DNA from 4 places in the Neorhizobium sp. T7_12 genome. Region 1 is predicted to be linked to each of the others. Evidence: predicted binding sites of a transcription regulator. Region 1 holds the regulator's gene; each other region holds the start of a gene.
The links. Region 1 encodes LexA, which represses DNA repair genes until DNA is damaged. Its sites were predicted from a motif close to TGTTCNNNNTGTGTTCNG; they were not measured.
Positions count from the first base shown of each region.

Region 2: the regulator LexA is predicted to act here: its motif matches at 3,130-3,147, upstream of C5J26_RS12260 (energy-coupling factor ABC transporter ATP-binding protein).
Region 3: the regulator LexA is predicted to act here: its motif matches at 2,269-2,286, upstream of C5J26_RS30575 (ImuA family protein).
Region 4: the regulator LexA is predicted to act here: its motif matches at 2,066-2,083, upstream of C5J26_RS26100 (ImuA family protein).

Region 1 is NZ_PVBK01000002.1:404,801-409,537, reverse strand. It holds gene eno (phosphopyruvate hydratase) at 1-351, opposite strand, end outside; gene kdsA (3-deoxy-8-phosphooctulonate synthase) at 462-1,310, opposite strand; gene C5J26_RS07965 (VOC family protein) at 1,315-2,187, opposite strand; gene lexA (transcriptional repressor LexA) at 2,388-3,107, shown strand; gene C5J26_RS07955 (ComEC/Rec2 family competence protein) at 3,088-4,737, opposite strand, start outside.
Region 2 is NZ_PVBK01000004.1:143,934-148,670, forward strand. It holds gene glgB (1,4-alpha-glucan branching protein GlgB) at 1-1,850, shown strand, start outside; gene C5J26_RS12255 (winged helix-turn-helix domain-containing protein) at 1,900-3,093, opposite strand; gene C5J26_RS12260 (energy-coupling factor ABC transporter ATP-binding protein) at 3,202-3,879, shown strand; gene C5J26_RS12265 (energy-coupling factor transporter transmembrane protein EcfT) at 3,876-4,481, shown strand; gene C5J26_RS12270 (biotin transporter BioY) at 4,512-4,737, shown strand, end outside.
Region 3 is NZ_PVBK01000028.1:45,001-49,737, forward strand. It holds gene ligD (DNA ligase D) at 1-555, opposite strand, end outside; gene C5J26_RS30560 (SOS response-associated peptidase) at 784-1,374, opposite strand; gene C5J26_RS30565 (SOS response-associated peptidase family protein) at 1,426-1,938, shown strand; gene C5J26_RS30575 (ImuA family protein) at 2,347-3,099, shown strand; gene C5J26_RS30580 (DNA polymerase Y family protein) at 3,020-4,531, shown strand; gene C5J26_RS30585 (error-prone DNA polymerase) at 4,528-4,737, shown strand, end outside.
Region 4 is NZ_PVBK01000017.1:86,082-90,818, reverse strand. It holds gene C5J26_RS26120 (hypothetical protein) at 39-266, opposite strand; gene C5J26_RS26115 (CoA ester lyase) at 374-1,276, shown strand; gene C5J26_RS26110 (DUF1737 domain-containing protein) at 1,273-1,479, shown strand; gene C5J26_RS26105 (metallopeptidase family protein) at 1,495-1,932, opposite strand; gene C5J26_RS26100 (ImuA family protein) at 2,105-3,043, shown strand; gene C5J26_RS26095 (DNA polymerase Y family protein) at 2,955-4,508, shown strand; gene C5J26_RS26090 (error-prone DNA polymerase) at 4,505-4,737, shown strand, end outside.

The DNA.
Region 1 (4,737 bases):
GACGGCGAGCGAGACGCCGAGGATGGCATTGGCGCCGAGGCGCGACTTGTTCGGCGTGCCGTCGAGCGCGATCATCGTCTTGTCGATATGGATCTGGCTTTCGGCATCGAAACCGCCGATCGCATCGAAGATCTCGGTGTTGACGGCTTCGACCGCCTTTTCGACGCCCTTGCCGTGATAGCGCTTGCCGCCGTCACGCAGTTCAACGGCTTCATGGGCGCCGGTGGAGGCGCCCGACGGAACGGCCGCGCGGCCCATCGAACCGTCTTCCAGATAGACATCGACCTCGACGGTCGGATTGCCGCGGCTGTCGAGAATTTCGCGGGCGATGATATCGGTGATGGCGGTCAAGGGTCTCTCCCTGGGTTTGGACTTGACGTCACGAGGTCACTGAAAATGTCTCATAATCAATGACACGAAAATTACAATCGAAGCAGTTTGCGCGCTTTTTGTGGGCGGGCTCAAGCCGCCTTGGCGATGGCATCGAGCGCGAGCAGCTTTTCGAGCAGCCGTGGCATGTCCTTCAGATGCACCATGTTGGGGCCGTCCGAGGGCGCGTTGTCCGGATCCTCGTGGGTTTCCAGAAAGACGCCGGCGACACCGACCGCGACGGCTGCGCGCGCCAGCACCGGCACCATGGTGCGGTCGCCGCCGGTCGAAGCGCCCTGCCCGCCCGGCTGCTGCACCGAATGCGTCGCATCAAAGATGACCGGAGCGCCGAGCGACGCCATGATCGGCAGCGAGCGCATGTCGGAGACCAGCGTGTTGTAGCCGAAGGAAGCACCGCGCTCGCAGAGCAGCACGTTCGGATTGCCGCTCTGGGTGAACTTGGCAAGCACGTTCTTCATGTCCCAGGGCGCCAGGAACTGGCCCTTCTTGACGTTGATGACGCGGCCGGTCCTGGCGGCTGCGACAAGCAGGTCCGTCTGGCGGGAGAGGAAAGCCGGGATCTGCAGGATGTCTACCGTTTCCGCCACGACGGTGCATTGCTCTTCCGTGTGAATGTCGGTCAGGACCGGAAAGCCGAACTCCTTCTTGAGGTCGGCAAAGATTTCCATGGCGGTTTCGAGCCCTATGCCGCGCTTGCCGGAAATCGACGTGCGGTTGGCCTTGTCGTAGGAGGATTTGTAGACGAGGCCGATACCGAGCTTGCCGCAGAGTTCCTTCAGCGCGCCTGCCATCATGAAGGCGTGGTCGCGGCTTTCCATCTGGCAGGGACCGGCGATCAGCGACAGTTTTGCGTCCTGCGCGAAAACCACCTTGCCGTCTCCCTCGCCGACGGAGACGCTGGAATTTGCGGTAACTTCCATGAACCTATTCCTCGAAGCCGAACAAAACACCCTGGCCGGGCGCCGCCGAGACGAGAACACGGCCCTCCCGGCGGACGAATGCGACGTCATTAGCAGCAAGGGTGATCTCTGTCACGGCAAGATCGGCCGTCTTGAAGATGATCACCCGGCCGCGCAGCCCCTCGGCACCCGGCGTCGGCGGCAGGGCGAATTCCGCCTCGAGTTCGTGATCCTGCAGGATGCGAATGTGGGCATTTGCCGCCGCAAGCTCGAGCGAAGCAGCCTCTGGCTTGGCCTTCGTCATCAGCACCTGCTCGGCCAGGGGTGCGAAATCGGAGGGCGCCGATGCCGACAGGATGATCTTGCTCAGCCCCATGACCGCATTGGAATGGTGCTCCAGTTCGCCGCGATCGGCCGGCAGGGGATTGATCCGCTGGCAGGAAAACATCAGGAAGTCGGGCGCCCGGTCATCACCGGCAAAAGCCAGCCGGAAGCTCGCCTGGGTTTCGGAACCGTCGGCCAAGGTCATCCCGCGGGAAAATTCCAGCACGTCGCCTGCCGAGACGCCGCGCATCTTGAAACGCGCGTGATCGGCCATCGCGTCGCGCGTGGCGACAACGAGCGCCGAGAAGCCCTGCCTGTCGCGTCCCTTGCGGAAGGCCAGATCGCGTGCGGTAAAAACGTTGCCACGTTTGGCGGCAGCGCTTGCATGACGGCGATTGGCAAGAGCCAGCGGCTCCAGGTAGCTGCCATCCGAGAAGAACACGCAAGCATTGGCTGTGCCGAAAGGATGAAAAGCGTCGGGCGCAACTGTAAAACCAAGCTTCGTGAGCCGGGAACGCGCAGCGGTAAGTCCCGCCACCGGCAGCACGAGATGATCGATTGGTCTTGCATTCACGCGAGGGCCCCCGGAATTGGAATCGCAAAGCTACTTTGGCAGCGGGCTCGCGCCGCGCAAGTGGTGTGGCTCGAGATATCTGGCACGCATCTATGAAGAAAAAATCATCATACTTCACAGAAATTTAGGGACTTGCAGAACACATATGGAACATATAGTGTCCGTTCTGGATTTGTTTCCGACTCTGAGGGTGCCAAAAGATGCTCACGCGCAAACAACAGGAATTGCTTCTGTTCATTCACGAACGCATGAAGGAATCCGGCATCCCGCCGTCATTCGATGAAATGAAGGATGCTCTCGACCTCGCGTCCAAGTCCGGCATCCACCGCCTGATCACCGCGCTCGAGGAGCGCGGCTTCATCCGCCGCCTGCCGAACCGGGCCCGGGCGCTCGAAGTCATCAAGCTGCCGGAAGCCTACTCGCCGAGCATGCAGCCACGGCGCGGTTTTTCGCCCAGCGTCATCGAGGGCAGCCTCGGCAAACCGCAGCCGGTCGCGGCGCCTCAGAAACCCGCCGCCAACGACGATTCACCGAACGCCACCACCGTTCCGGTCATGGGCCGCATCGCTGCCGGCGTGCCGATCTCGGCGATCCAGAACAACACGCATGACATCGCCGTGCCTGCCGAGATGCTCGGTTCCGGCGAACATTATGCGCTCGAGGTCAAGGGCGATTCGATGATCGAGGCCGGCATTCTCGACGGCGATACCGTGATCATCCGCAACAGCAATACGGCCAATCCGGGCGACATCGTCGTGGCGCTGGTGGACGACGAGGAAGCGACGCTGAAGCGCTTCCGCCGCCGCGGTGCCTCCATCGCCCTCGAAGCCGCCAACCCAGCCTATGAGACCCGCATCTTTGGGCCGGACCGGGTGAAGATCCAGGGCAAGCTCGTCGGCCTCATCCGCCGGTATCACTGATCATCTGCCGGAGCGGTTCCGGCAATGAACTATCGAAACCCTGGCTTCGCCAATCATAGTGGCGGTGCCGGCTCCAGGGACGATCTGCGCCCGCCATGGCGGCACGGATCTGCCAGCGCCGAATGTCGGTCGCGCCGTTGAGGGAGATCTCCAGGGCACCCGTCTTGCGAAGCGTGGCACCGTTGATCATCAGGGCGCCGGACCGGCATTGGTCGAAGCGGGCACGCGGCGCAATGACAAGACTGGCGGCGTCGCAGGCGGCACCCGCATAACGGCCGTCCTCGACAACGATAACGATGCCCTTGCCCGTGCTTGCCGCACACCAGGCCGTCGGCTTGCAGGTGAAGCGGCCGGCAGGCGCCTGTTTTATCCTCGACTTTGCCGTTTCGAGTTGCTGCGGGGTCAGTTCGGGGCGCTCTTTGGTTCTCTCGCCGGGCGGCTTGTCGCCGGGCGGCTTGTCGTCGGGTGGCTTGTCCCTGGATGGCGACATTTCAGGCTTGGTCGGATCGCCGAGCAGAAGCGCCCTTTTCCATTGGCCGTAGACGAAGTCGGGCGGGCGGGCGCGATTGGTGGCGACCCCTTCTCCGTCTAGAAGTGCTACCATCGCCCCGTCTTCCGAGATCAGGATATCCGGCAGGGACATCGACCGCTCCTGCCAGGAAAGCAGTAGAGCGGTCACCAACAGCGGCAGGCCTATCAGCCTCAGTCTCGTCCTCATGAGCGTCAGCAGCAGGAAACCTGCCGTCGAGACAGCTAGGAACCAGGGATGCTGTCGCCCTATGCCGACATCGCCGCCCCAGGCGGCGACGTGTTTGGCGATGGCGATCACCCACTCCAGGCCGAGGCCCATGAGCTTCATGAAGGGCGCATCGAGGCCGAACGGCATCAGCAGCATGCCGGCCAGCCCCGCCGGCATGACCACGAAGGAGATGATCGGCATGGCGGCGAGATTGGCGGCAAGGCCGTAGGTGGCGATACGGTGGAAATGCTCGACCGAAAACATGGCGGTCGAGATGCCGCCGATCAGCGACGTCACGAAGATGCCGGCCGCGAAATTCCAGGATGCCAGCACCGGCGTCACCACGGGGTGATGGAGTGGCAGAGGTTCGGGATCGCGGCGTTCTGCCCTGTGTTTCCAGAGTGCGTAGCCGGCGACCAGGGCGGCGGTGGCGGCAAACGACATCTGGAAGCTCGGCCCCAATATTTCCGAGGGCGACATGGCGATGATGACCAGGGCGGACAGCGCGACATTGCGCAGGCTGATCGATGGCCGATCGAAAAGCACCGCGACGAGCATGATCGCCATCATGATATAGGCCCGCTCGGCGGAAACGCCGAAACCGGAGATCAGGTAATAGGCCGTCGCCATCATCAGCGCGCCGAGTGCTGCGATCTTCTTGACCGGATAGGCCTGCGCGAAGCCCGTGAAGACGGAAAGCACCGTGCGCACGCCGACAAAGAAGATGCCGGCGGCGAGCGCCATGTTCAGCCCCGAAATGGCGACGATATGGGCGAGGCCCGACAGTCGCAACGCCTCGGTGGTGTCTTCGGAAATTGCCCGGCGCTCGTCGGTGACGATCGCCGCGGCAAAGGCGCCGGGATCTCCGGGCACGGTCACCCGGATATGGGT
Region 2 (4,737 bases), on a different contig from region 1:
GCACCCACTATGATCTCGGCCGCACGCTCGGCGCCATCCCGACGGAGGTCGAAGGGGTCGAGGGCGTGCGCTTTGCCGTCTGGGCGCCGAATGCCCGGCGCGTCTCGGTCGTCGGCGACTTCAATTCCTGGGATGGGCGACGTTATCCGATGCGGCTGCGTCCGCAGGCGGGCATCTGGGAACTGTTCATCCCGCGCCTGACCCATGGCGAGCGCTACAAGTTCGAGATCCTCGACGGCAACGGCAATCTGCTGCCGCAAAAGGCCGACCCGGTTGCCCGCGCCAGCGAGGCTGCCCCGTCGACGGCCTCGATCGTTGCCTCCTCGAAACCGTTCCGCTGGAGCGACGAGGACTGGATGCGCAGGCAGCGTGCAGACCGGGATCGTGAAGGTGCGATGTCGATCTACGAGGTGCATCTGGGCTCGTGGCTTCGGATTGCCGAGGAAGGCAACCGCCATCTCGACTGGGTCGAACTCAGCCAGCGGCTGATCCCCTATGTGCAGAACCTCGGCTTCACCCATATCGAGATGCTGCCGATCATGGAGCATCCGTTCGGCGGCTCCTGGGGTTACCAGCCGCTCGGGCTGTTCGCCCCGACCGGACGCCACGGCACGCCGGAGGACTTCGCCTATTTCATCGATCGCTGCCATCAGGCCGGCATCGGCGTCATCCTCGATTGGGTGCCGGCGCATTTCCCGACCGACGTCTGGGGGCTGGCCAAATTCGACGGCACGCCGCTCTACGAGCATGCCGATCCGCGCGAAGGGTTCCACGGGGACTGGAACACGCTGATCTACAATCTCGGCCGCAACGAAGTGAAAGGGTTCCTGATCGCCTCGGCACTCGAATGGCTGGAGCATTACCATGTCGATGCTTTGCGCGTCGATGCGGTCGCCTCGATGCTCTACCGGGACTACAGCCGCAACGAAGGCGAATGGATCCCTAACAAATACGGCGGGCGCGAGAACCTTGAGGCGGTCGAGTTCTTCAAGCACCTGAACAGCATCGTCCACAACCGCTGCCCGCATGCCTTCACCGCGGCAGAGGAATCGACCGCCTGGCCGGGCGTCACCAGGAAGATCGAAGAAGGCGGCCTCGGCTTCGATTTCAAATGGAACATGGGCTGGATGCACGACACGCTGCATTACATGCAGGACGACCCGGTCTACCGGAAATACCATCATGGCGCGATGAGCTTCGGGATGATCTATGCCTATTCCGAGCGCTTCATCCTGCCGCTCTCCCATGACGAAGTGGTGCACGGCAAGGGCTCGCTGATGGCCAAGATGCCGGGCGACCGCTGGCAGAAACTTGCGAACCTTCGCGCCTATTACGGCTTCATGTGGGGCCATCCCGGCAAGAAACTCTTGTTCATGGGCGGCGAACTGGCTCAGGAGAGCGAATGGAACCACGACGCCTCGGTCGTCTGGGACCTGCTCGACAGCCCGGACCACGCGGGCGTCCAGCGTCTGATCCGTGACCTGAACGCGCTCTATGCGCAGGAACCGGCGCTGCAGTTCGGCGACCTGCACCACGAGGGGTTCGAGTGGGCGGTGGCCGACGACGCGGCGAATTCCGTCTACGGCATGCTGCGCTCGTCGCCGGATCGCTCGTCGCATATCCTGGTCGTCTCGAACCTCACGCCGATGCCGCGGCACGGTTATCGCATCGGAGTCCCGGCGGAGGGACGCTGGGAGATAGTGCTGAATACCGACGCGGCGCTTTATGGCGGATCCAATCTCGGACAGACGGAGGCTTGGACGGAGCGGCAGGCGGCGCATGGGAGGGAATTTTCGATCTCCGCGGTGCTGCCGCCGCTTGCGACGGTGTTTCTGCGGTGGCGGGGGTAGAACCTGACGTGAGGCAAACGGTGCGGCCAAAGGTTTTCGCCGGCCGCGCTTATTCGCCCCGCCAGCCAGCCTGGTAGGTAATCTTGTCCACCCCGGCAAACCGCCCGACGCGGAGCAGTTCCGCGTCCAGCTTCTCCAATCGCCCCGCCGAAGTCCGCACGCCCTTTTCCAGCCATAACCGCTTCACATCCAGGGTGCTGGACTTGCGGTCCGCCTTCATGTCGATGCGGCCGATCATGCGGTCTCCTTCGAGCAGCGGGAAGACGTAGTAGCCGTATTGGCGCTTCGGCTCGGGCACGAAAACCTCGATGCGGTAGAAGAAATTGAAGAGCCGCTCGGCCCGGTCGCGGTTGCGGAGCAGCGGATCGAAGGGGCTGAGGACGCGCACGCGGGCCGGTGGTTCGGGGATATCCCCAAGGTTTTCGGGAAAGCCAAGGAAGGCGAAGGACGGGCGTGGCTTGCTGCCGTCGGCGGCCTCGATCAGCACCTCGGTCAGTTCGTCGCGATGGGCTTTCACCCATTCCTTTGCCTCGTCCGGCGTGACCAGATCGAAAAAGGCGGCGATTTCGCCCGAAGTCGCAAAGCCGAGGCGGGCCATGGCGCCGCGGCAGGCCCAGTCGATGAATTCCTCGTGGCTCACTTCCGGCTCGTGATGTTGCCGCGGGATCACCCGTTCCATCAGGTCGTAGATCTTCTGGAAGTTGACGCGGCCGGCGATCGCCAGCTTGCCGGTGTGCCAGTAATATTCGAGCGCCGTCTTGTTCGGATGCCAGTTCCACCAGCCGCCGGACTTGTGATCCTCCTGCTTCATGTCGCGCGACATGATCGCGCCGTTCTCGGCAATATGCTGGAAGGTCTCCTCGAAGGCGGCGTCGAACCCTTCGCCATGCCATTTCCTCCAGCGTTCGGCGAGAATCGGCTCGCGGCGGCGAAAACGGTGTTTCCAGTAGCGGAAGAAGCTCGTCGGGATGATCGAGGCGTCATGCGTCCAGTGTTCGAAGAGCTCGCCGTCCTTTTCCAGAAGCGCGGTCAGGTGCTCGCGGCGGTAGGTCTGGTTGCGCGAAAACAGGATCATGTGATGGGCGCGCTCGACGGTGGCGATACTGTCCACCTGGACGAAACCGAGATCGTCGATGAGCTGTAGCAGGCCGGCTTTGGTCAACGCGCGGCCGGGCGGTTCGCAGAGCCGCTGCCGTTCGAGGAATATCTTGCGGGCCTGATCGTTCGGAATGAGAATCGCCATGGCGTCTAGACTAGGATACCGCCGCGCCGGATTCAATGTTCACGTTCGGTTCCGCATTCCCCTTCCCCATCTTCCGGTCTATAGACCGCTGAACACCGAGGGACCGGCTTGGATATCCGTTTCGAACAGGCAGAAGCGCGTTTCGAGGGACGCACCATCGTTCATCCGCTGACGCTGTCGCTCAGCGAACGGCGGATCGGCGTGATCGGTCTCAACGGTTCCGGCAAGACCACCTTCGCGCGGATGATCAACGGGCTGGTGCTGCCTGCCACGGGCCAGGTGACCGTCAACGGCCTCGATACGGTGAAAGACGGCGACAAGGTTCGCGGCCAGGCCGGCTTCATCTTCCAGAACCCGCAGAACCAGATCATCCTGCCGATCCTGAAAGAAGATATCGCGCTGGGGCTGAAGAGCCAAAAGCTCTCGAAGGCGGATACGGAGGCGGCGATCGAGGCCGTACTTGTCCGTTTCGGCATCGCCCATCTGGCCGACCGGCGTGTGCACGAACTTTCGGGCGGAGAACTGCAGCTGGCGGCGCTCGCTTCGGTTCTGGTGACCCGGCCGAATATCCTGATCATGGACGAGCCGACCAACCAGCTGGATCTCCGCAACCGCGGCCTCGTGGAGCGGACGATCCACGGGCTTGACGAAAATGTCATCGTCATCAGCCATGATCTCGACCTGATCACCGATTTCGACCGGGTTCTGTGCTTCCATGAGGGCCGCCTCGCCGACGACGGCGCACCCGCCGAGGTCATCGCGCGCTACCGCGAGCTTGCGGCATGAAGACGCTCTATGTGGAAGGCGACACGTTTCTGCACCGGCTTTCGCCGCGGGCAAAGCTTCTCGGCCTTGCCGCCCTCAGCCTCCTGCTTTTCGTGATCCATTCCCCGGCTGTTCTTGTCGTAGCGGCCTTGCTCGGCGGTATCGTCTATTCGTCGCTGCAGCTCGGATGGCGCCAATCCTGGCTGCGGCTGCGGCCGATCCTGCTGACCATCGTCATTGTCGCGATCTTCACGCTTGTCCTCAACGGCCGCCACGATGCGCTGGTCGTCGTCACGCGGCTGACGGCGCTTGCCCTCTTCGCCGCGGCGGTGACGGCGACCACCAGCACCGGCGATTTCATCGACGAGATCACCCGCCTTGCCATGCCGCTGGAGCGCCTAGGGCTCGTCAAGGCCGCGGATATCGGGCTTGCGATCGGTCTGGTCATCCGTTTCGTGCCGGAAATACTCAGCCGATACCAGGCCATCCGCGACGCGCACCGCGCCCGCGGACTGAAGGTCCGGCCGCTGACGCTGGCGGTGCCACTGATCATCCTGACGCTCAAAAACGCCGACGAGATCGCCGCTGCCATTGACGCACGTGGCATCCGGGCGCAGAAATAACTTCATATGACAACCAGGGATTCGCATAGCATGACCACCCGTGATCTCGTTCTGGCCGCCCTTTTTGCCGCCATTATCGTGGCGCTCGGTCTCGTGCCGCCGATCATGCTCGGCTTCATTCCCGTGCCGATCACCGCGCAGTCGCTCGGCGTCATGCTGGCGGGCGTCATCCTCGGTGCCAAGCGCGGCGGTTTCGCGGTGCTTCTGGTCCTGCTGCTGGTCGCGATCGGCCTGCCGGTTCTATCGGGTGGACGCG
Region 3 (4,737 bases), on a different contig from region 1:
GGCGACAGAGGTGGGGTTGTCCTCAAGGACAGCCGCGCCGTCTTCCTCGAGGGAAAATTCATCGTGATGCTTGATCAGCAGCCAATTGGTGCGCTTGCCGCCATCGCGGTCATTGCGCATCCGCACCAGCACAAAGCTGCCATGCAGACGCTCGCCCTCCAGCCTGAATTTGAGATCTCCTTTGGCCAATCCCTGTTCCGGGCTTTTGTTACCCTCCGGCTCCCAATAGCCACGGTCCCAGAGCATGACCGTGCCACCGCCATACTGGCCTTTCGGGATCGTGCCTTCACAGTCGCCATAGTCGAGCGGATGACCCTCGACCTCGACGGCAAGACGCTTGTCGTGTGGATCGAGCGACGGTCCCTTGGTCACCGCCCAGGACTTGAATACTCCATCTAGTTCCAGGCGAAGATCGTAGTGCAGCCGCGTCGCGTCATGTTTCTGGATGATGAAGCGACGGCGGTTCGACGCCTTCAGCTTCGCCTTTCCGCTCGGCTCCTGCGTCTTTAGAAAATCGCGTTTCTGCTTGTATTTTGAGAGCTTGTCGCTGGCCATCGCGTTCCCCGGTACACTTCCGCCATCCGCGTCGAATGACGACGGAACTGAGGCGCGGGCTGGAGAGGTGGGACGCTCGACTGCCATTTCGTTGGCCGCAAGGAGAGCTTTCATCATCCCTGTCACGTCCAGTTGACACGGCACGCGACCTCGGAACTGAGAAGCATCCAGCCCGCATTTTGTTCCAACTCAGCCCGTTGAGATGCGGTGATGGAAACAGAAAGCGCGTCAGCCGACCTGCTTGACATTGAGGGTGCCGGCGGGAAGCGGCCTGATCAGAGACTTCGCCGAGACAGATGGATCGAGCCATTCGGCCCAGGCGTCCCGTTCGAGGATGACGATCTGCCGGTCGTGGTAAGGCGCGAGATCCGGGCCAGGCTCCATCGTCAGCATGGTGAAGGCTTGCCCGACGTCATCCGTCTGGCGCCAGATTCCGGCGATGCAGAAAATTGGTTCGTCCTTCTTGGTGAACAGCCACTTGTCCTTGCGCTTTTTGCCTTTTTCGGTTGGTTCGGTGAACTCGTAGAAACCATCGGCGACGATCAGGCATCGGTTGGAATCGAACTCGCGTCCATCGGAGCGGAAATTATAGACCGGCCGCTTGTTCTGGCCAGGCCAACTCCATCGGCGCTGGACGAGGTCCGCCTCGTCGCGCGTTCCCTCGATTGTGCGGATGATCGGCGCCATATCTGTGATCTTGATGTCTTCGCGTGCCTCAACGTTCGGTGCACCTTCACCAAAGCGGATCTTGATCTTGAGATGGGCGAAATCCTCCACAATCGACGCCACGTCCACCATCAGCCGATAATCATTGCACATGCTTTCCTCGCAGTTCTTGTTGTGAAGCGTGGTTCTTGCTATGTTCTACATATGATGAACGCGGAGGTTTTCCAGTCCGACGCCCCGCTCGACGAGCGCCGCGTCATCATAAGACGGCATGACGGCGATGTGGAGATGGTGGAGCTGCCCTGGGGGTTGCGTCGGCTCGATGGCGGCCCACGCGCGGCCAATGTCGTCCGCTCTGAAGGAAGGACGTTTCCAACCCACCACCGCTGTCTGGTGCCGGCATCCGAGTTTCGCCATCGCAGTGGGGCGAGGAACTTCTGTTTCTCGTTCAAGAACGGTGACTGGTTCTATTTCGCGGGTATCTGGCGGCAGGCGTCCCATGGCTGGCCGGAGGCCTATGCCGTCCTGACGATCGAGGCGAATGTCGACATCGCACCCTACCATGACCGGCAGATGGCGGTGCTGACGCGCGATCGGCGGATGGACTGGCTCGATGGGGTCGTACCGGAAGATGAAATCCTGCGGCCACTCCCGGCAGGTACATTCCGCGTCAAGCCTCTTTCGAACGCTTCGTTCCAGTCAAGATTGGCGGTCTAAAGCGCGAGCCGCAACTGCGGCGCCTTATCACCTGCGTTGCGCCAGTGAGGACAGCAACACTTCGGGCGGGGGGCCATGACCGTCCGGCCGCTTGATCCGCGACGTTTTGTCGGCGGGGTGCCCTCATGCGCGGGGATCGAGAAGAAATTTGCAGACACTACGACGATCCCGTCTTGTCCCCGCAATTCACACCAAGGAGTAGCGAGCGCACGCAGCGCTCCAAAAAAGTCTGCCAGCCGTTATTGGGCTGATTCTTCTGAGTATTCTTCCGATTCCTAATGTTCAGGATAATATTCCCATCCCTCCGGTTGCTTGACTCTTTTGTTGGGGCGGAACAGAAAGAGAACATCTGCATTCTGTCTGACATGATGTCGGCCGACAACGCGACCTTGAAGGGAGCCGTGAACGATGACTGCTGCCCGCGAAAGGGTGATTTCCGATCTGCGCGAGCGCATTGCCTCGCTGGAGGGCGTGTCAGCCAGAAAGGCGGGCTGTCTGTCCTTTGGGGTGCCGGAAATCGATGCGGTCCTGCCGGGAGGTGGCCTGGCCTATGGCGCCCTGCATGAATTTGCCGGTGGCGGATCGGGCACGGTGGATGGCGCGGCAGCAGCGCTCTGTGCCGCAGGCATCGCGGCCCGCACCAAAGGCCCGATCGTCTGGTGCCTGACGCGGCCAGACCTGTTCTTTCCTGCACTCGCCCAGGTCGGTCTCCATCCCGACCGGGTGATCTTTGTCGAATCCGACAAGGAGGAAGACGTGCTGGCAAACATGGAGGAGGGGCTGTCCTTTGGTGGGCTCGGCGCTGTGGTCGGTGAACTCGTCCGCCTACCGATGGTCAGCTCGCGCCGGCTGCAGCTGGCGGCCGAGCGGACGGGCACGATGGCGCTTGCCGTCCGACGCTGGCGACGGCAGACGGAGGCGAATGATTTCGGGCAGCCGACGGCGTCGGCCACGCGGTGGCGGGTGAGCGTCATGCCGTCGGAGGAATTGCCGGTGCCGGGTGTGGGGAGGGCCCAATGGTTGCTGGAACTGATGCGCGTGAAAGCGGGTGAATGTGCTGAGTTTCTCGTGAGGGCGTGCGATGACAAGGGTCGTCTCGATCTATCTTCCGGATCTGCCGACGGATCGCATTCGTCGCGCCGATCCGTCTATTCCTCCTGAACAGGCAATAGCCGTGATCGCCAGGAGCGGCTCGAAACGCTGGGTGTCGGCCGCCGACGCCGCCGCCCGAAAAGCCGGCGTGCATGTCGGCATGCCGGCGGCGAAAGCACAGGCGCTGTTCCGCGGCCTGATGCTGGTCGATGCGGATCCTGTAAAGGATGCCGCAGCGCTTGAGCGCATTACCCTTTGGGCGCTGACGCTCTATTCGCCGATCGTCGCCGTCGATGGGATCGACGGGATCGTCATGGACACCGAGGGTGCCGATCACCTGCAGGGCGGCGAGCTCGCCATGGTGACCAAGATCGCTAATCAGTTCCTGGCAAAAAAACTCACCGCCCGTGTCGCGATCGCCGACACCTGGGGTGCAGCGCATGCCTGCGCCCGTGCCATCAGCCGCGAAACGGTCATCGTGCCGACCGGTGAGACCGTCCGCGCCGTCGAAAAGCTGTCGATATCGTTGCTGCGCCTTCCGGGGAAAGTCGTCGGCGATCTGCGCACGCTCGGCTTCCAGACGATCGGCGAATTGGCGAACACGCCGCGCGCGCCGCTGACGCTTCGTTTTGGTCCGGAGATTGGCCGGCGGCTCGACCAGATGTTCGGCCGCGCTTCCGAACCGATCGATCCGATCCGCACCGCCGAAACTATCGAGGTCTCCAGAGCCTTCGCCGAGCCGATCGGTGCTGCCGAAACCATCAACAAATATGTCGGCCGGCTGGTCGTACAACTGATCGAGGAGCTGCAAAGGCGTGGCCTTGGTGTTCGGCGCGCCGACCTGATCGTCGAAAAAGTTGACGGTTCGCGGCAGGCAATCCGCGCCGGAACGGTGAAGGCGGTGCGCGATGTCGCCTGGCTGACGAAGCTGTTCCGCGACCGGACGGAAAAGATCGAACCCGGCTTCGGGATCGAGAAGCTGACCCTGGCCGCCGTCATGGCCGAGCCGCTGGAGGAGCGCCAGAAATCCTCCTCGCTGGTCGAGGAGGAAGTGAAGGACGTCACACCGCTGATCGATATCTACGGCAACCGCGGCCAGCGTGTGTATCGGGTAGCACCGGTTGCCTCCGACGTGCCCGAGCGCTCCGTCCAGCGGATCGGTCCTGCTGCCGATCCGGTAGAGGTCACCTGGGTCAGTCATTGGCGCCGGCCGGTTCGGCTGCTGGCGCGTCCGGAGCTGATCGAGGCCATCGCCTTGCTGCCGGACCGCCCGCCGGTCTCGATCACCTGGCGCGGCAAGCGGCGGAAGGTCAAGCGGGCCGATGGTCCCGAGAGGATTTTTGGCGAGTGGTGGCAGCGCGACGCCGAGATGGAGGCTGTGCGGGACTATTTCGTCATCGAAGACGAGGCGGGCGAGCGTCTCTGGGTGTTTCGCTCCGGTGATGGCATCGATCCTGACACCGGAAGCCATCGCTGGTTCTGCCATGGGATCTTCGCATGAGCTATGCCGAGCTGCAGGTCACGACCCATTTTTCCTTCTTGCGCGGTGCAAGCTCGGGGCAGGAACTGTTCGAAACCGCCAAGGCTCTTGGCATCGAAGCCCTTGGCGTTGTCGACCGCAATTCGCTGGCCGGGATCGTGCGGGCGCTTGAAGCATCGCGCGCCACGGGATTACGCCTCGTTGTCGGTTGCCGGCTCGATCTGGCC
Region 4 (4,737 bases), on a different contig from region 1:
GAAACCGGCGTATTCGTCTCAGTCAGCGCTTAGAACGATCAAAGGTCGATGATCGTGCCGCGGCCGTCGTTCCAGACGCGCATCTCGCGCTTGCTTGTCTTGGCCCGAACGGGAACCGGCTTCAGCCGCGCCGAAAGCGCACGCCCGATGGACAGAACTGCGAGAATGCCGGCAAAGGCGACGGTCAGCGAAGCCGTCAGAAGTGCTGCCATGGCGAGCACGGCGATGGCCGATATGATGACGAAGAAGACGCGAATATTTTGCATGGTATATACCTTTCTCACCAAAGAATGTGGAGCCTTGCGCCCTTTCTTGCAAGGGGCTTTGGGCATGCAGTATTGCCGCAGACCAAAAAGATTGGCACAAAGCGCCGATGATCGCCTTGACCGATATCAAATCCGCCTCCTTTCATACTCGCCGGTCGATTCTGAGCGTGCCGGCCGGAAACACGAGGGCATTGGAAAAGGTGCATGGCCTCGATTGCGACGCGGCGATCTTCGACCTCGAAGATTCCGTCGCGCCGGAAAAGAAGGCGGAAGCCCGCGAGAACCTGCGCCGGCTGTTTACGGAAAATCCGCTCAAGGGCAGGGAAACGATCATCCGCATCAACCCGCTCGAAACCGAGTTCGGCAAGGCGGACATGGATCTCGTGACCGAAGTCTCTCCGGACATCGTGCTGATCCCGAAGGTCGAGCATATGTCGCAGGTCCAGGCGGTGGCGGATATCCTGTCCGAAGCCGGTGCTCCGGACGATCTCGCCATCTGGGCGATGATCGAAACGCCGAAGGGCGTCCTGAATGCGCCGGCGATTGCCCCTGTCGACGAGCGGCTCCAGTGTTTCGTGGTCGGCCTCAACGACCTGCGCAAGGAAACAGGCGTGCTGCCGCAGCTGGGCCGCGCCTATCTGGTGCCCTGGCTGATGCAGATCGTGCTCGCCGGCCGCGCCCATGGCATCGATGTGATCGACAGCGTCTTTAACGACTTCAGCGATGCGAAAGCCTTCGAAGCGGAATGTGCCCAGGGCCGCGCCATGGGTTTTTCCGGCAAGATGCTGATCCATCCGGCCCAGATCGAACCCGCCAACCGGCATTTCGGGCCGGATCCACGGGCCGTGGAAGAGGCGGAAGCGGTGATCGCCGCCTTTGCGGAACCGGGAGCGCAACATCTCAACATCATCAACCTGAACGGCAAGATGGTCGAAAGGCTGCATCTGGCGGAGGCCGAAAGACTTGCCGCCACGGCCCGGATCATTGCTGCAAGAAAGAGAACGCCATGAAACTGTATCGCTTCCTCAGCGGCCCCGACGATTCCTCCTTCTGCCACAAGGTGACGGCGGCGCTGAACAAGGGGTGGGAACTTTCCGGCTCGCCCACCTATGCCTTCAACGCCACGACCGGCGAGATGCAGTGCGGCCAGGCGGTGACGAAAACCGTTCACGGCAAGGAATATGACCCCGAAATGAAGCTCGGCGAGCAATAAGCTCCCGTCAGGGGATCAGCGCTGTGCAGCTTCGTCGGCGCTGGCCTCGATGCGCTCCATGTCGTCGTCGCTGAGGCCGAAATGGTGGCCGATCTCGTGGATTAGCACATGGGTGATGATATCGCCCAGGGTTTCCTCGTTTTCCGCCCAGTAGTCCAGGATCGGCCGGCGATAAAGCCGGATGCGGTTCGGCAATTCGCCCGTTTCCATGTTGAACCGCTCGGAAATGCCGCGGCCTTCGAAAAGGCCGAGCAGGTCGAAAGGCGTCTCGAGTGCCATATCCTCGAAAACGTCGTCGTCCGGAAAATCCTCGATCTCGATCGTCAGGTTGACGGTGAGAGCCCGGAATTCCTCCGGTAAATGACCATAGGCTTCGATCGCCAACGACTCGAATGTGCTGATCGTCGGCGCGTGGCGATCCTGCCAATCGTCGGTCTGGTCGATGCGGGCCATAGGCTCTCCTTCTGATCAGGCCCATATAGTACCTCCCGCGATATTTTTCGAGTGAAGAATCATCGGCCTAGGATCCAAGGAAAAGATTCCCAGGATTTGGTTGTTGACTCTTTCGGGCAGCTCTGGAATCCATAAGAACATAAAGAGAACATGTACAGATGGAGCTGACGCCATGGCCGAGCACGCCACGGCGCAGGAGACGCTTTTTGCCCTGCGCGAACAGATCGCCAGATTGGAGGGAAAATCTCTGCCGGCGCTTGCCGCGGCGGAACAGGCGGACTCGGCTGCCGATCCGGAGGGCAGGAAATCCAAGAACAACCCACCCCGTCTGCCATTCGGCGTACCGCCGATGGATACCGCCTTGGAAGGTGGCCTGCCGCTCGACGGCATCACGGAAATCCGTTCCCGTTTGATGGGGGATGCCGGGGCAGCAAGCGGCCTTGCTCTCTCGCTGGCGTCTCACCTCAAGGCGAGACAGCCGAGCGAGGCGCCGCTTCTCTGGATCTGTGATGTCGTCTCCATGCAGGAGGCCGGAATTCCTTATTCCATCGGTCTCAAACAGTTCGGATTGAGCCGCCGGGATATTCTTTACGCCTCGCCATGCAAGTTGGACGATGCCCTGTGGCTTGCCGAGACCGCATTGGCGAGCGGGGCTCTTGTCGCCGTCATTCTCGAAATCCGGGGAAATCCCAAGCATTTCGGGCTCACCGAAAGTCGCAGGCTGGGTCTGAGGGCAAAGGCGGCGGCGCGGCCACTCTTTTTGTTGCGGCATGCGGGAGAGGAGGAGGCGAGCAGCGCCTCGTTCCGCTTTCTTGTCGAACCGGCGCCGGCGGCTCACCGGCATCTTCCGGATGGATCCGTGCTTGGCGGCAGCATCGGTCATCCCGTTTTCAGGCTGACCCTGGAGAAGAGTCGTAACCCGGCTCCTCTGTCCCTACTTCTGGAGTGGAACCCCCATGACCGTCAATTTTCCCTTGGCCAAGACACAGGAGAGGCTTTTTCTTTCCGCAACCCGCCAGCGCATCCTGGCGCTCGTCTTCCCGCATCTGCCGACCGACAGGATCGCGCGCCGGCTCTGGGGACTGTCATGGCGTTGGAAAGGGCGTCCTGAGCATCATCCGCCGATCCTCTGTGCCGGCCGGCGCGAAAACGCCATGCGGCTCACAGCGCTCGACGAGGTTTCCGAACGTCTTGGGCTGAAGCGCGGGCAGGGGCTGGCGGAAGCGCGGGCCATGTTTCCGAAGATCGACGTGGTGGACGAAGATGACGCTGCGGACCAGGGCCTTCTCGAGGCGATCGCCGATTGGTGCGATCGTTATACCCCGCTGGTGGCGCTGGACGGCCGCGAAGGCCTGTTTCTCGACATCACCGGCTGTGCCCACCTCTTCGGCGGCGAGGAAGTCCTGCTGAAGGATATTCTTGGCCGGCTTCTGCAGATGGGCTTCGATGTCAAAGGAGCGATCTCCTCGTCGCCGGGCCTCTCATGGGCGGCCTGCCGCTTCGGCCGCGGCGGCGTGATCACCGATCAGGTGACGGAGGAGGTGCTGGCGCCTTTGCCGGTCAACGCTCTGCGCATCGATGAGGCCACCGTCGCATCGCTTTACAAGCTCGGGCTGAAAAGGATCGGCGACCTTCTGCCCATGCCGCGTGCGCCGTTGGCTCGCCGTTTCGGCATGCACCTGTTGCTTCGGCTGGATCAGGCGCTCGGGCACAATGAGGAAGCCATCTCGCCTCGCCGTCCGGTGGCTGCCCTTTCCGCCGAGCGGAGGCTTCCCGAGCCGATCCAGGCGGAAGAGCATATTCTCCAGCTCACCGGCCAGATTGCGATTTCGTTGAAATCGGAACTGGAGGCTCGCGGTGTCGGGGGGCGGGTTTTCGAACTGGTGCTTTTCCGGGTCGATGGCCGGGTGTTTCGCATCGCGGCCGGCGCCTCGCAGCCGTTGCAGGATCCGAAACGGATCTCCTCGTTGTTTTCCGAGCGCCTGAACGCGGTGCATGACGATCTCGACGCCGGCTTCGGTTTCGAGCTCCTGCGTCTCAACGTGCTGCAATACGATGTCTTCAGGATTTCGCAGGGCGATTTCACCGGCAATGGTGACAGCGAAATCTCACTTGCCGATTTTATCGACCGGGTCTCGGCCCGGCTCGGGGCCGACTGTCTGCAGATCGCCGATCCCAAACAAAGCCATATGCCGGAGCGCGCGGAAATATTTGTGCCGGCGATCGCGGCACGGATCGTCCGAGAAAAGACCGAGGAGCTTTTCGCCTTCGTGCCGAGAAGCGACCGACCTTTACGGCTCTTCCGTCACCCGGAACTCGTGGAAGCCTTTGCGGCAACGGTGCCGGATGGGCCTCCCCGGCGTTTCCGTTGGCGCCGTATCGTCCATGAAGTCATCCGCGCCGAAGGGCCGGAGCGGATTTCGCCCGAATGGTGGCATGACGAGGAGGATGCTGAAGAGCGGGACTATTTCCAGCTGGAAAGTGAAGCGGGCCGCCGCTTCTGGATTTTCCGCGCAGGTCATTACGTTGCCGGCAAGGCTGCACCGACCTGGCGGGTGCACGGGATTTTCGCATGACGAGCGTCCCGGCTTTTTTCGAGATCGGTGCCAAGACGAACTTCTCCTTCCTGGAGGGCACGGCAAGGCCGGAGGAAATGGTTGTTACCGCGAGTGTGCTTGGCCTCTCCGGGCTTGGGATTGCCGATCGGAATACGGTTGCCGGCGTAGTACGCGCCCATAGTCAGGTCCGGAATATGAAGGAGACCTACGAGCGTCAGAAGAAGGAAGGCAGGAAAGAAGACGAAGA